Regions from separate parts of the Paenibacillus taichungensis genome, predicted to be linked through region 2. Evidence: predicted binding sites of a transcription regulator. Region 2 holds the regulator's gene; the other holds the start of a gene.
The links. Region 2 encodes CtsR, which represses protease genes until heat stress. Its sites were predicted from a motif close to ATGGTCAATAAAGGTCAAACA; they were not measured.
Positions count from the first base shown of each region.

Region 1: the regulator CtsR is predicted to act here: its motif matches at 4,371-4,391, upstream of clpP (ATP-dependent Clp endopeptidase proteolytic subunit ClpP).

Region 1 is NZ_CP194720.1:482,923-491,478, forward strand. It holds gene ACR1R9_RS02285 (CynX/NimT family MFS transporter) at 1-1,054, opposite strand, end outside; tRNA gene ACR1R9_RS02290 (tRNA-Arg) at 1,485-1,558, opposite strand; gene ACR1R9_RS02295 (hypothetical protein) at 1,885-2,727, shown strand; gene tig (trigger factor) at 2,863-4,203, shown strand; gene clpP (ATP-dependent Clp endopeptidase proteolytic subunit ClpP) at 4,581-5,171, shown strand; gene clpX (ATP-dependent protease ATP-binding subunit ClpX) at 5,184-6,437, shown strand; gene ispG (flavodoxin-dependent (E)-4-hydroxy-3-methylbut-2-enyl-diphosphate synthase) at 6,561-7,658, shown strand; gene lonB (ATP-dependent protease LonB) at 7,828-8,556, shown strand, end outside.
Region 2 is NZ_CP194720.1:6,844,725-6,853,280, reverse strand. It holds gene radA (DNA repair protein RadA) at 1-423, opposite strand, end outside; gene ACR1R9_RS30690 (ATP-dependent Clp protease ATP-binding subunit) at 719-3,181, opposite strand; gene ACR1R9_RS30685 (protein arginine kinase) at 3,369-4,439, opposite strand; gene ACR1R9_RS30680 (UvrB/UvrC motif-containing protein) at 4,468-4,992, opposite strand; gene ACR1R9_RS30675 (CtsR family transcriptional regulator) at 5,023-5,484, opposite strand; gene ACR1R9_RS30670 (GNAT family N-acetyltransferase) at 5,957-7,132, opposite strand; rRNA gene rrf (5S ribosomal RNA) at 7,363-7,479, opposite strand; rRNA gene ACR1R9_RS30660 (23S ribosomal RNA) at 7,623-8,556, opposite strand, start outside.

The DNA.
Region 1 (8,556 bases), 550 kb from region 2:
CCGCAGCCTGTCTTGCATCAGACGTACGCAGTACAAAAAACATGGTTACAAGTCCGAACGAAGCCCCGGCTCCAACGCCGGCCAAAGCAACACCGACGGTTACGAGAGAGGAGATGCCGCTCAAAAGGAATGCGTACCCCAGAATCAGACATGAACCTGTAATTGCTGTCAGCCCACGTTGATCTTTCATTCGTCCAGCCAGAATGGGAACGATGAACGTTACCGGAACACTAACCATTTGCATAAGGGATAACATCCAGCCCGCTGAAGAGGAACTGAAACCCTGATCAGATAGAACCTCTGGCAGCCAGGTAATTGTAGTGTAAAAAATTAAAGATTGCAGTCCCATGAACAATGTGACATACCAGGCTAAGGAAGATGTAATAAGGCGAACCGGTTTCGCTTCCGTTTTCGAAGCCACGTAAACTTCGCCGCGACGTCCAGAACGGACGTGAGGCAGCCAGAGAATGAGGGCCAAAATGGACAGTATAGCCCACATGCCGAGTGAAGCATGCCAACCCATGGAGGTTAAGCCTGCCGCAGGAACGCTGATTCCTGAGGCGATAGCGCCCCATATATTCATGGACACAGAATAAAGTCCGGTAACGAGCCCCACTCGCAATGGGAAATCCCTTTTGATTAGACTGGGCAGCAATACGTTGCTCAGGGCAATGCCACATCCAAGGATCGCTGTTCCTGCAAAGAGAACGGGTACAGAGGGCATAAACCGGAGGGATACGCCTATGGTCACGAGGATTATGGCAGTTAACAGAGCGGTTTCTAGTCCGAATCTTCGCGCCAATTGTGGAGCGAACGGAGAGATTGCCGCGAAGGCAAGCAAAGGAAGAGAGGTGAGTAAGCCTGCCAATGTATGACTTATTCCTGTATCTGTACGGATCAGTTCCACAATGGGACCTGTTGCCGTAATAGGTGAACGCATTGTTGCTGCGATAACGATAATGCCTGCCAGCAAGAGCCCAAGTTTCATGGATGCTGACGATGAATTATCGACTGCAGAGCGGTCAGGTGAGTTTTGACGTAAAGATGATGGCATGGTAAATCTCCTATAGTTTATTTGTCTAATATGTATACTTTGATACATACATATACATAAACAAGCATAACATCCCGTGTCAACATCAGCCGATTAACGTATTCAATTATCCCCAGAACGCAAAAAAAGCTTCCCGAAGGAAGCTTTTTTTTAATTACGTCCCAGGAGGGATACTCTCCTTGCAGTCGAGACTGCGAAGTAATCCTACCGAAGCTTATGCTCCGACGAACCATCGGGGTTCTCATCCCCAGAACGCAAAAAAATGCTTCCCGAAGGAAGCATTTTTTTTATTACGTCCCAGGAGGGATACTCTCCTTGCAGTCGAGACTGCGAAGTAATCCTACCGAAGCTTATGCTCCGACGAACCATTAAGGGTTCTCATCCCCAGAACGCAAAAAAATGCTTCCCGAAGGAAGCATTTCTTTAATTACGTCCCAGGAGGGATTCGAACCCCCGACCGACGCCTTAGAAGGGCGTTGCTCTATCCAGCTGAGCTACTGAGACATGAAATTTTTTCAAGCAAAATTGATTTTATCATAAATAATGATGAATATCAAACATTTTATTTTAATATATTTTTCGTATATGATATTTGGCGGCAGTAACGTTTTTTTCATTATAATTAAGGTTATGTTAGAATATCAGAAGAACTCAAAAAATAGATCGACTTTCGTTTAATATACATCTATTTATGGTTGATTGCGACTGGAGATTCAGGATACAGAGGAGGTGCTCCTATTAAGGAATCCACGACCCCGGAAACCGAGCACAGTAACAATATCGTGCTGTTTCCTAAGACGCTGGACTATTACCAGATTCAATTGACGGTTATGCTAGAAAATGAACGATATGGTGAAGCGATGGACCTGCTTCGCTTTTTGCTGCAATGCCAAGGGCAGGAAGAACGGCATTACGACGAATGGCGAGCCCTGCTCGAATGGCTTGAAGCTGCATTCCCTCATTATGGGGAAGATTTACCCGAGGTTCGTGAAGAGCGTGAGGAAGAGGAAATCAGCGAAGAGGACATGGCACGTCAACATGCCCGATCCAAGCTTGAGCAGGATGACGGCTATGCGGATAAACTGCTTCGTACCGTGATGGAGGAACCTTTATCTGAACAAACGATGCTGGCGCTGGAGCAGCTTGCATATCTCGATCGGCCAGAAATTGATGATTCGCTTACCGGTTGGCTCAAAGACAAGACGCTGCATCCTTTACTTCAGTTCCGTGTGCTTCAGACATTACGCCGCCGAGGTGTTCAAGGCATTATTGCGTTTACTCGTGGGGAAGAGCCGGTAGAAGTGGAGATTGATACGGTTCCGCTGAGACCTGAGGATTTCCCGATTCAGATCGTTCAGATTCTTGAAAGAGTGGCAGATCAGACGGAGGTTCATGAACCTACGCTCTTTTATTTTGCACAAGAACTATGGATTCAATATGTCATGGCCGTGTACGGAACCCGTGATTACCTGTCCATGCTGGAAGAAAATGATTCCATGACAGATATATGGGCAGCTGCTCTACATATGACCGTTGCAGACAGTCTGGGCGGTTCGCATGACGAGGAAAATACTCGCTCAATGTATGCTGTGACAGGGGCGATGCGCTTTCGTCTGGAGCAAGCATATCGATCGATGAAGCAGTTTGTTTCTGCCGGTTTGGATGGTCAATAGGACCCGGAAACGTTTTCCTCAAACCGTATCAAGGGATTCCCCTTGAAAAAGAATCTAATCTTGTTTATACTAAAATGGTTATTTTGTACGTGATTGCCTACGTGAACATGCGAATTTTGGAGGGGAAAGTATACAATGAAAGCAACTTGGGAAAAGATAGAGAAGAACCTTGGGGTTCTTGAGGTTGAAGTGGGTGCAGATCGTGTAACTGCAGCACTCGACAAAGCTTTTAATAAAGTAGTTAAACAAGCAAACGTACCTGGATTCCGTAAAGGTAAAGTTCCACGTTCGATCTTCGAAGCTCGTTTTGGTGTGGAAAGCTTGTATCAAGAAGCGATTGACATTTTGCTTCCTGAAGCTTACACAGAAGCAATCGACCAAACGGATATCTTCCCGGTTGATCGTCCTGACGTAGACGTCGAGCAATTCGCTAAAGGACAAGTATTCAAGTTCAAAGCGAAAGTAACCGTTAAACCTGAAGTTACACTGGGTGACTACAAAGGCGTTGAAGTTGCTGTAGCCAAACATGAAGTAACGGATGTAGAAGTGACTGAAGAGCTCGAGCGTCTTCAACAACGTCACGCAGAACTCGTTGTTATCGACGAAGGCGCTGCACAAAACGGCGACGTTGCTGTAATCGACTTTGACGGTTCCGTTGATGGTGTACCGTTCGAAGGCGGACAAGCTGAGCGTTATTCCCTGGAACTTGGTTCCAACACATTCATCCCAGGATTTGAAGAGCAGGTTGTGGGTCTTTCCACAGGCGACTTCAAAGACGTTGAAGTAACTTTCCCAGAGAGCTACCATGCAGCTGAACTGGCTGGCAAAAAAGCGGTATTCAAAGTGAAAGTACATGAAATCAAACGTAAACAACTTCCTGAACTGGATGACGAGTTTGCAAAAGATGTTAGCGAATTCGATACGCTTGAAGAGTACAAAGCTGACCTGAAAACGCAATTGGAATCCCGCAAAGCAGATGAAGCCAAAGCAGCTCAAGAAAATGCTGTTGTAGAAAAAGTGGCTGAAAATGCTGAAGTGGATATTCCTTCTGCAATGATCGACAGCGAAGTACAAAACATGATGCGTGATTTCGACAACCGTCTGCGCAACCAAGGTATGAACCTGGAAATGTTCCTGAGCTTCTCCGGTCAAACACAAGCTGACCTGAGAGGACAAATGCAGGAAGATGCTTCCAAACGTGTTCGTAACAACCTGGTTCTTGAAGCAGTTGGTAAAGCGGAAAACATCGAAGTGTCTGACGAAGAAGTTAACCAAGAACTTGAAAAAATGGCTGAGTCTTACAAGCGTCCTGCTGAAGAGATTCGTGGCATTCTCGAGGGTAATGGTTCCCTGGACAGCCTTCGTGACGAAGTGAAACTGCGTAAAACGATCGATGTTCTCGTTGAGAACAGCAAAGTCGTTGAAGCTGTTGAAGCTCCAGCTGAAGAAGTTGCTGCAGAAGCTGACGAAAAATAAGACAAGCTGTTATGTAATGAACAGCTGAATAAACGATAAGGCACGTGAATCATTGCGTGCCTTATTTTTAAATTATGGCATCCATTTTATAGAGGATTCAGTAATAATATGGATGGAATTCGTTATGGCATTGGTTATGCACATTCAACGTCCTATGGTTCTCCTGCAAATAAAAAAAAGGTGAAACGGCATAGGATTGCTCCGATTTGCACATACATAGAAAACATGGTTAAATATGATCAGGCAAAAAAGTAAACTCACTCTGTCTTGACACCACTTGTGAAAAATGACATTGTCACAGGAACGTGTTAGAATGAATTTGGGTTTGCTTTACAGGTAGCCTATGTCTAATTACATGTAGAAAAGAGGTTGGTCTCATGAGTCTGGTGCCAATGGTTGTTGAACAAACCAATCGAGGCGAGCGGTCTTACGATATATATTCGCGTTTGCTGAAGGATCGCATTATCTTTTTAACCAGTGCGATTGATGACGATGTAGCCAATCTTGTCATAGCGCAGCTTTTGTTTTTGGCAGCCGACGATCCTGAGAAGGATATCAGCTTGTACATTAATTCACCTGGTGGTTCTGTCACCGCAGGGATGGGTATATACGATACGATGCAATATATCAAGCCGGATGTATCGACCATTTGCGTAGGTATGGCAGCAAGCATGGGCTCGTTATTGCTGACAGCCGGTGCTCCTGGCAAACGATATGCGCTGACTAACAGCGAAGTGATGATTCATCAGCCGCTTGGCGGCGTTCAAGGACAGGCTGCGGATATCAAAATTCACGCAGAATGGATTATTAAAACACGTCAGAAACTGAATCAAATATACGTCGATCGTACAGGTCAACCCCTTGAGAAAATCGAGCGGGACACAGACCGTGACTTTTTCATGAGTGCTGAAGAAGCCAAAACGTACGGCATTATTGACCAGGTGCTCAGCAGACCGATCAATTCCTAAAGGGGTGGTTTCATGTTTAAATTTAACGATGAGAAAGGGCAATTGAAATGCTCTTTTTGCGGTAAATCTCAGGAACAGGTGCGCAAGCTGGTCGCTGGACCGGGCGTTTACATTTGTGATGAATGTATCGAACTGTGCACTGAAATCGTAGAGGAAGAGCTCGGTCATGACGAAGAACTGGACCTCAAAGATATTCCAAAACCGAAAGAAATCCGCGACATTCTTGACCAGTACGTCATTGGACAGGATCAGGCGAAGAAGTCTTTGTCTGTAGCGGTTTACAATCACTATAAACGGATCAACACACAAAGCAAGATTGAGGACGTTGAATTGCAAAAAAGTAACATTTTGCTGTTAGGACCTACGGGTTCTGGTAAAACGTTGCTTGCGCAAACGATGGCCAAAATCCTTAATGTTCCTTTTGCTATTGCTGATGCAACTTCATTGACTGAAGCAGGTTATGTCGGCGAAGATGTAGAGAACATTCTGCTCAAGCTGATTCAAGCTGCTGATTATGATGTGGAAAAAGCAGAGCGCGGCATTATTTATATCGATGAAATTGATAAAGTAGCGCGTAAATCCGAGAACCCATCCATTACACGTGATGTATCGGGTGAAGGTGTTCAACAAGCGCTCCTGAAAATCCTGGAAGGAACTGTAGCTTCTGTACCGCCACAAGGTGGTCGTAAGCATCCACATCAGGAATTCATCCAGATTGATACCACCAACATCTTGTTTATTTGTGGCGGTGCCTTTGATGGTCTCGAGCAAATGATCAAACGCCGGATCGGTAAAAAAGTCATCGGCTTTAACACCGTTGCGGAACAAAAAGATCTTAAACCAGGTGAATATCTGGGTATGGTATTGCCGGAAGACTTGCTGAAATTCGGTCTGATTCCGGAGTTTGTAGGCCGTTTGCCAGTTATCTCCACTTTGGAGCCTCTGGACGAAGATACATTGGTACGGATTCTGTCCGAGCCAAAAAATGCGCTTACGAAACAATACCAAAAATTGCTTGAACTGGATAATGTAAATCTGGTGTTTGAACCAGGAGCATTACTGGCGATTGCGAAGGAAGCCATTAAACGTAACACGGGTGCACGTGGTCTGCGCGCAATCATCGAGGGCATTATGCTTGAGATTATGTACGAAGTACCTTCCCGTGATGATGTTACGAACTGTGTCATTACCGAAGAAGTCGTTGAGAAGAGAGTCGTGCCTGAACTAAGCCAATCCAAGGACGACAAGCAGGAAGAAAGTGCCTAACTAAAGGTTAATATTCCGTTTCAACACTGAAATATAGACTTGTCAGTTCTCCACTCCTGGCAGAAGGCGAATTCATGTCTCTGTCAGGGTGGAGCTTTGACGTTGTGGGGAGAGAAATCACTCATGTTTTTAAGACAAGATACACGACCCGTAAAAGTGGGTAACTTAACGATTGGTGGCAGCAACGAAGTCATCATCCAGAGCATGTGTACAACGAAAACGGCAGACGTTGAGGCGACCGTGGCAGAGATTTTGCGTTTGGAAGAAGCAGGATGCCAAGTGGTGCGTGTAACAGTGAACAATGAGGAAGCTGCAGCAGCCATCAAGGAAATCAAAAAACGGATTAATATTCCGCTCGTAGCGGACATCCATTTTAATTATAAACTGGCGCTCCTTGCGATTGAGAACGGCATCGATAAAGTACGGATTAATCCCGGCAATATCGGTAAACGTGCAAAAGTAGAGGAAGTCGTCAAAGCTTGTAAAGAGAAGGGTATTCCGATTCGAATCGGGGTAAACGCAGGATCTCTGGAAAACCATTTGCTTGAGAAATATGGTTACCCAACAGCTGATGCTATGGTAGAAAGTGCACTTTATCACATTGGTATTTTGGAAGAATTGGATTTCCATGATATCATCGTGTCTCTCAAAGCATCGGATGTGCCGATGGCGATTGAGGCGTATACCAAAGCAGCTCAAATCATTCCGTATCCGTTGCATCTGGGGATTACCGAGGCGGGTACATTGTTCTCGGGTACAATTAAAAGTTCTGCCGGTATGGGTGCTTTGTTATCGATGGGTATTGGTTCGACGATGCGGATATCGCTTAGTGCAGACCCGGTTGAGGAAATCAAGGTCGCTCGTGACCTGCTCAAAACCTTTGGTCTAATTTCCAATGCAGCTACGCTGATTTCCTGTCCTACCTGTGGGCGTTTGGATATCGATCTGTTCTCCATTGCGAATGAAGTGGAAGAGTATATCTCCAAACTCAAGGTGCCGATCAAAGTATCGGTGTTGGGTTGTGCCGTTAACGGTCCGGGTGAAGCCAAGGAAGCGGATATCGGTATTGCCGGTGCACGTGGAGAAGGCTTGTTGTTCCGTCATGGTAAAATGATCCGTAAAGTTCCGGAAGAAATCATGGTTGAGGAATTGAAAAAAGAGATCGACAAAATCGTGGAGTCCTATGAAACGACAGGCGTTATTCCTGGTCGCTCGCACTGATTGATTTATATATCGTTATGTAACAGTCCGTCATCATTGACGGGCTGTTTTTTGTTCTCAAACATACAATTTCCCGATCACCCGTTTACGTCTCGGTGAAAAGGCTATACTACCAAGTATTAGCATGATCTCATATGAGAATAGGGATAGAACAGGAGGATGTTGAGACATGGAATTTGGTATGGTCATAATGATGATTCAGTTATTTTTTGGTGTGGTGATCGGTTTGTATTTCTGGAATTTGCTTCGTGGGCAGAAAACGAATCGCGGTGCGGTTGAGCGTGAATCCCGCAAGGAACTGGAGAAGCTGCGGAAGTTGCGCTCCATTTCACTCACCAAGCCCCTGTCAGAGAAGACACGTCCGGCAACCATTAATGACATTGTAGGGCAAAAAGACGGACTTCGCGCCCTTAAAGCCGCACTATGCAGTGCTAATCCTCAGCATGTCATTATATATGGACCTCCAGGGGTAGGTAAAACAGCTGCGGCAAGGGTGGTTTTGGAAGAAGCCAAAAAGAATCCGTCATCTCCCTTCAAGGCCGATGCCAAATTCACGGAACTCGACGCCACGACGGCGCGTTTTGATGAACGGGGTATTGCTGACCCTTTGATTGGTTCAGTGCATGATCCGATCTATCAGGGAGCAGGAGCGATGGGCGTAGCTGGTATTCCTCAGCCGAAACCCGGTGCCGTTACCAAAGCGCACGGAGGGATGCTTTTTATTGATGAGATTGGTGAATTGCATTCCATCCAGATGAATAAACTGCTGAAAGTGTTGGAGGACCGCAAGGTCTTTTTGGAAAGTGCGTACTATAACTCGGAAGACACGCATACTCCTGCTTATATCCACGATATTTTTCAAAATGGCCTGCCAGCCGATTTTCGTCTGGTCGGAGCG
Region 2 (8,556 bases):
CGCACCTAGACGGTCAGCCCGCAATTTCGTTTGCTTAACTGATTCCTCGCCTGAGACATATAACACGCGCAAACCTGAATGAGTCAATGCATGAGATGTCTGCAACATCAACGTTGATTTTCCGATTCCGGGGTCTCCGCCCACCAGAACGAGAGATCCTGGAACAATTCCGCCGCCCAAAACCCGGTTCAGCTCTTCAATTCCAGTCTGTACACGCGGTTCCTGACCGCTATCTATATCTATGATGGGAAGTGGCTTATCTTTACTCTCAAAAAGAGGGGAATTTCTTCCTTGTGTTTTGACCACCGTTTCGGTTTCTTCCACCATTGAATTCCAAGACTGACAACCCGGACATTTGCCGTACCATTTGGGGGCTTCATAGCCGCATTCCGTACACTGAAACTTGGTTTTAACTTTGGCCACTTCAGCACTCCTAGGATTTATTTTATAACAGCATTTTGCATTTTTCGACGAATTTTGCCTAAACTCCCTGACGTGCAGGGTTAATAAAAGTTTACCATTGTTTGAGATTTTTCGTAAAGGATTATCGCAAACTTTACACATGTTCGTAGCCAGTTCAACGTTTGTTTTCTGATAAACAACAGCTTTGGGGCTCTGACTGGCACAAAAAAAAACAAAAATCCTTCCCGACTAAAGTCAGAAAGGATTTTTGTTTTATATATCAGACTCATTAGTTATGTCACTAGTTAAGTGTCACTTATTTCGTTTCAATTTCCTCAGTGGAAGGAACAACAACTTCTTTTTTCGTTACAGACAAGGCTCCGTTCTCTTCATCGATGAGCAACGAATCACCTTTGGTCACATTACCCGTGAGCAACTCTTCAGACAATTTGTCTTCGATATGCTTCTGGATCGCCCGACGAAGCGGACGAGCACCATAAGCTGGATCGAAGCCGGCTTTAGCAAGGAAATCCTTGGCATTGTCGGTGAGTTCGAAGTCAACCTCGTATTCACGTAGCCGTTTCCGAAGCTCCTCACTCATGAGGGTAACAATCTCTGCAATGTGTTTCTGTTCCAGAGAGTGGAACACGATAATTTCATCAATCCGGTTAAGGAACTCTGGACGGAAGCTTTTCTTCAGCTCATCCATGACTTTACCCTTCATGTTATCATAATCCGCCCCTGCATCCACAACTGCTGTGAAGCCGAGTGTAGAGTTACGTTTGATCGCTTCAGCACCCACGTTGGATGTCAGAATAATCAATGTATTTCGGAAGTCAACAACGCGACCTTTGGAATCCGTCAGACGACCATCCTCAAGCACTTGCAGCAAGATGTTAAATACTTCCGGATGTGCTTTCTCGATCTCATCGAGCAGGACGACGGAGTAAGGTTTACGACGAACTTTCTCTGTCAGTTGTCCACCTTCTTCATATCCCACATATCCCGGAGGCGCTCCGACGAGTCGGGAAGTGGAATGCTTCTCACCATACTCGGACATATCGATCCGGATCACTGCATTTTCATCGCCAAACATGGCTTCAGCAAGTGCACGAGCGAGCTCGGTTTTACCTACCCCGGTAGGACCTAGGAAGATAAATGAACCCATCGGACGTTTCGGATCTTTCAATCCGGCCCGAGCACGACGAACTGCACGACTGACAGACTTCACAGCCTCATCTTGGCCAATGACACGTTCATGAAGAATAGACTCCAGGTTCATCAAGCGTTGTGTTTCTTCTTCTTTCAGCTTGTTCACCGGAATTCCAGTCCAGTTGGCTACCACTTGCGCAATATCCTCAGGCGTTACTTCAGAATCCGTGCGACCTTGTTTTTCTTTCCATTGGTTCTTCGTTACATCCAGCTCTTCACGGATTTTTTGTTCCGTGTCACGCAGAGCTGCTGCTTTCTCGAATTCTTGGCTTTGAACCGCTGCGTCTTTTTCCTTACGGATATCTTCGAGACGGCTTTCCAATTGTTTGAGGTTTGGTGGGATCGTGTAAGAGTTCAATCTTACTTTGGAGCCCGCCTCATCAATCAGGTCGATCGCTTTATCCGGTAGGAAACGGTCTGTAATGTACCGATCAGACAGTTTAACCGCCTGCACAATCGCCTCATCCGTAATTTTCACCCGGTGATGCGCTTCGTAACGATCACGCAAGCCGTGTAAAATCTGAATTGCTTCTTCTGGAGAAGGCTGATCCACCGTGATCGGTTGGAAACGGCGCTCCAGGGCAGCATCTTTCTCGATATATTTGCGGTATTCATCCAGTGTTGTTGCACCGATGCACTGCAATTCTCCACGGGCCAAAGCTGGTTTCAAAATGTTCGAAGCATCAATTGCACCTTCCGCTCCGCCTGCACCAATCAGGGTATGCAATTCGTCGATGAACAGGACAATGTTACCCGCTTGACGAATTTCATCCATAATTTTTTTCAAACGATCTTCGAATTCACCACGATATTTTGTACCTGCAACAACCGAACCCATATCTAAGGTCATGACACGTTTGTCACGCAAAGTCTCCGGAATTGCGTTGGCGATAATTTTTTGTGCAAGTCCTTCAGCGATGGCTGTTTTACCTACACCTGGCTCACCAATCAGTACCGGGTTATTCTTGGTACGACGGCTCAGAACCTGAATAACACGTTCGATTTCTTTACTACGTCCAATCACTGGGTCCAGGTTGTTCTCTCTGGCATACGCCGTAAGGTCACGTGCCAGACTGTCCAGTGTTGGTGTGCTGACATTGGCAGGTGTACCGTTATGACTGGATACAGCTTCGCTGCTGCCAAGCAATTGCAGTACTTGTTGACGTGCCTTGTTCAAGCTAATACCCAGGTTGTTCAGCACACGTGCCGCAACCCCTTCGCCTTCACGGATCAATCCCAGCAGGATATGCTCTGTGCCTACATAGGTATGGCCCAATTTGCGAGCTTCATCCATAGACAGTTCAATTACTTTTTTCGCACGAGGCGTATATGCAATGTTCGTAGGTTGCTCTTGGCCACGGCCAATCAGCGTTTCTACTTCATCTTGAATTTTTTCCAATCCGAGTCCCAGGCCGATCAGCGCTTTGGCTGCGATGCCTTCGCCTTCACGAATGAGGCCGAGCAAAATGTGCTCTGTACCGATGTTATTATGACCAAGACGGACAGCTTCTTCCTGCGCCAATGCGAGCACCTTTTGGGCCCGTTCCGTAAATCTTCCAAACATCATATCTCCTGCACCTCCATGGTTTTGGATAAAACGGGGGCTGTTAAAAGGATCCCACCGTATTCTTCATATCATTTTTGTTTGCAGCCATGCTGCGAATAAAATCATTCAGCATTCATTTATAGAAATGCTCTATTATATAAAAGCCGCAGATGCGACGTGAAACCTTTATAAACAACTCTTGATCAACCTAAGATTGATTGGCTGCACTGATCGTATCACGGATCAACTGAGCCCGATATATGTCACGCTCATCTGTCCGCATGTCTTCCCCAAATGTTTTTTGCAAAAAGCCCGGCTGCGTCATCACATTCAACTCGTTCATCACGGTTATGGACAAGCCGTCCAACAAGCCGAGATCTACGCCAAGTCGAACATCAGACAGACGCTGTGCAGCTTCCTTCGAATCGACGATGGCTGCATGGGACAGAATGCCGTATGAACGCATAACCCTGTCGGTAATTCGCAGCCTAGAGTCGGTAATTAACCGTTCTCTAGCAGTACGCTCATGCCCAATCATCTGTAACACAACACTATGCAGGTTATCAATGACTTCTTGTTCCGTCTGCCCCAGTGTGATCTGGTTCGAGATCTGGAACAGGTTACCCATCGCCTCACTGCCTTCACCGTAAATTCCCCGTACAGTCAGTCCGACTTGGGAGACTGCCGTTAAAATGCGGCCAATCTGCTGTGTCATCACCAGAGCGGGCAAATGCATCATGACAGATGCTCTTACACCTGTACCTACATTCGTAGGACAGCTGGTTAAATATCCTCTGCGGTCATCAAAAGCATAATCCACATGCGCTTCAAAAGCATCATCTATGGCGGAAGCTTTCTCCCAGGCTTCTTTCACCTGGAACCCCGGATAGAGGCACTGGATACGAAGATGATCCTCTTCATTAATCATAATACTGACAGATTCATCCTCACTGAGAATAACCGCACCATTTCTGGATTCGTTGGCAAGACTAGGACTGATCAGATGTTTCTCTACCAGCACCCGTTTGTCAAGGTCATCGATATCAATCAGATCCAAGGTATGAAAATCTCCAAAGGCATGAACGTCATCGTATTGAAGTACTTCGCTCAGCTTATTCAGCACTTCTTCCGATTGCTCATTGGAAGCCAGCATCGGAAACGGATAATGCTGCAGGTTGCGTGCGATCCGGACCCGGCTGCTAATGACGATTTCGGAATCAGCCGCATCACTGCGCATCCAGTCGCTGAGCGCCTTCTCTGTAAAACGAAGATTAGGCATTACGCATCCCTCCTACTCATCACAAACTTTACTCCTGAGCTATTTCTTTTTCAAGTTCCCTGATCTGATCACGAATTTGAGCAGCTTCTTCAAACTCCTCTTGCGTTATGCTCTCCTGAAGATCCCGTTTCAGATCAGCAATCTGTCGTTTCACCTTGATGCGACCACCAGCTCGTGCAGGCACTTTACCCACGTGGGAAGTGCTACCATGAACCCGTTTGAATAGCGGATCCAAACGACTGTCAAAATATTTATAACATGAGCTACAGCCAAAGCGGCCAATTTTGCTAAACTGTGAATAGGTCATCCCGCATTCTTCACAACGAAGGGATTGCGCAGGTGTTGCTCCTGCACTGCCATTTTTGCCTGTAGGCTCAAAATCAAGCAACCCGGACAATAAGTTATGAATGGAAAATCCGTTGGATGTTCCCGGAATCATTTCCCCTTTTTCACGAGCGCATGACTCACAAATATGGAATTCCGTTTTCTCTCCGTTCACGATTTTCGTGAAATGGAGTGTTGCCGGACGTTTGTTGCATTCTTGGCACAGCACAATGATGTACCCCCTTGATCCCGATAGTTTTCATTTACCGAGCAAAGATATTAACATCGCCTTTAACATTCTGGCACGAATTTGATCCCGGTAAGGAAGTTTGACCAATATAATCTCTCTCGATACAGCTGCCCGCATCAACCCGGCTTCCCTTTTGCTTAAGAAACGTGCTTCTTCCAGTTGGTAGATCAGACCTTCGGCAGCTGTCTGCCCGATCTCATCTCCAATACTATGGTGCAAATGGTTATGCAGAGCCGAGTGAGCCGGCAATTCAATCCGCTGTATGCGAACATAACCGCCGCCGCCACGTTTACTCTCTACAAGGTAACCTTTTTCGAGTGTAAATCGGGTGCTGATGACATAATTGATCTGGGAAGGCACACATGAAAATTGGTCAGCCAGATCATTACGTTGAATTTCGACCATTCCTTCGGGACTTTCATGCAAAATACTCTTCAGATATTGTTCGATAATATCAGAGATATTACGCATCCACTCATCCTCCACTGTCTGAAACGTTAAGTCAATAAGGACCCACACGCCCCTACAGAGTACACCTTCTCAACCCATTTAACCAATCAAGGAAACAGCGAAACTGATCTTCAACGGTCTTTAACGGGAGAGCGAAGGACGCTCGAAGGTCCTTTAATATTGCTTTTATCCGCTGATGTGCACTACCTTTAAAATGGCTCCCACCACCGGATTGCAGAAAGAAAGCTACGTAAGTATTTAACCTTTAGTTGACTTTGACTTTCTTTGACTTTATATACATTATAGCATATTTTGTGGTTTTGCCAAGAGGGAGCACTATTCATTTTTTACGATTTTACACGAAATATTCGGCTGACACAAAAAAACCTCTCCAAAATAGCTGGAGAAGTCCATTTGTCTCACACTAGCAACGTAATGCTATACAAGTTAAATCTACAAAATTGATCCTAGAATATTCGTTACTCTATGAGGATCAGAAAAAATCAAGTAAATACGTTTCCCGTTTAGGAATCGCTTGTTCCAGAGCCTTAATCGCTCCATTTGGTCCTTCAATTCTACCTATTTGAGCCATCTCTGCGGGCCTGCGATACCCCATCAGTATTGCGGTAAGCGCCTGGATGTCTACTTTAACAGTTTGATCTTTAGCAGCCGGCTCAGATGTTTTCCAAATCGAAGCTGTACCGTTCATCGCCACATTCAACTGCCATACCCCTTCATTCCATGGTGCATGTGCATCCTCTACCTGGAGATTAATCTGTACTGGTGAGTCTGGGCTCGCAAAAGGATACTGTGAAATAAATTGTTCTACACTCACAATACGAGCCATGAAGAATGGTATAACTTCCTGCTGAATCCGCGGATTGTCTAATTGAAAAGCAAGCATATCACTGGCTGGTGCCTGTAAAGTTACTTCCTCAATCATGGAATCATGGTTCGCAATAAAGGTCCATAAACCTTGTCTTGCCTCTTCATTCAAGTAAATGATCTCTCTAATGGTAAACTTTCTTTCCTTAACCTCATATAAAACATAGCCTTGTGCTTTACCAGCTTCATCATAATATACAGCCTTCTGGCTGGCTCCATTAGTGAGAACTGAGTTCTCCCATCTCGCATCATCCCGGATCAAAGTTCCGTTATAGCGCTCAGCATACGCACTGTATACTTCCTTTAATATGCTGAGTCCCGGATCGCCACGTCGAATTGTTCCAGGGGTTGCCTTTTTCGCAGGTAGATGAGCTGTACACACTTTATATCGTTTAAACTCAACATACGTCTCCCATCCATATCTCCGATAAAACGCAAAAGAGAACGGATGCAAAAACGATATACTTTGTTTCTTACGGTTCATTTCCTCTAGCGCATGCTTCAACAGTCCAGCTACCCAGCCTTTACGTCTATATTCAGGCCATGTCGCTACTCCCGCAATACCGCCCATCTCGAACGATCTCCCATGAATATAGGTTTGAAAAGGAATAATGTGAAGTTTGGCACCCAATTGTCCTTCCTCAAATACACCCCATATATCCTGAGAATCAAATTGACTCCGTCGCTTCTCCGTTTGTTCTTCACTCATTACCACTTGAAAAGCATACTCGGAGAGTGCCATCGCTGGCTCAAAATCATCAACGGTTAATTTCTGAATTTCCATATCGTCCTGCACCCCGTTCTCTAAGTTATGATATCTTTCAAATCTTGGCCTGATACGTGATGTATGTATCCATTTATGAGTGTGTCAGAGGAACGGGACAAAGTCAAACAAGAGATGCGCTGGCATCTCTCGGGAATATTTTTTTCGTGTATTATAATTGTTCCACCTGTGATCTATAGTAAAAAACGCAAATAAAAACCACCACCGAATAACATCGGCAGTGGTTCTTCGCTTGGCGGCGTCCTACTCTCCCAGGACCCTGCGGTCCAAGTACCATCGGCGCTAGAGGGCTTAACGGTCGTGTTCGGGATGGGTACGTGTGGAACCCCTCCGCCATCGCCACCAAACGCGATTTGTCGAAGCATAGCTTCTTGAAATCATTGTAGAACTGAAAATCATACACACATTCCGTGATGTACCGATTTTCATTTCAGAGTTTATTCTCTGAAAACTAGATCCGAAACGAAATGTGCGATTTACAACTTGCATATTGGATAAGCCCTCGACCGATTAGTACTGGTCAGCTCCATGCATTACTGCACTTCCACCCCCAGCCTATCTACCTCGTCGTCTTCAAGGGGTCTTACATACTGGGAAATCTCATCTTGAGGGGGGCTTCACGCTTAGATGCTTTCAGCGCTTATCCCTTCCGTACATAGCTACCCAGCGGTGCTCCTGGCGGAACAACTGGTACACCAGCGGTACGTCCATCCCGGTCCTCTCGTACTAAGGACAGCTCCTCTCAAATTTCCTACGCCCACGACAGATAGGGACCGAACTGTCTCACGACGTTCTGAACCCAGCTCGCGTACCGCTTTAATGGGCGAACAGCCCAACCCTTGGGACCTACTTCAGCCCCAGGATGCGATGAGCCGACATCGAGGTGCCAAACCTCCCCGTCGATGTGGACTCTTGGGGGAGATAAGCCTGTTATCCCCAGGGTAGCTTTTATCCGTTGAGCGATGGCCCTTCCATGCGGTACCACCGGATCACTAAGCCCGACTTTCGTCCCTGCTCGACTTGTAGGTCTCGCAGTCAAGCTCCCTTATGCCTTTGCACTCTTCGAATGATTTCCAACCATTCTGAGGGAACCTTTGGGCGCCTCCGTTACTCTTTAGGAGGCGACCGCCCCAGTCAAACTGCCCACCTGACACTGTCCCCGCACCGGATTACGGTACCAGGTTAGAACCTAGATACGATCAGGGTGGTATCCCAACGGTGCCTCCACACAAGCTGGCGCTCATGCTTCAAAGGCTCCCACCTATCCTGTACAGATCGTACCCAAATTCAATATCAAGCTGCAGTAAAGCTCCATGGGGTCTTTCCGTCTTGTCGCGGGTAACCTGCATCTTCACAGGTATTAAAATTTCACCGGATCTCTCGTTGAGACAGCGCCCAAGTCGTTACGCCATTCGTGCGGGTCA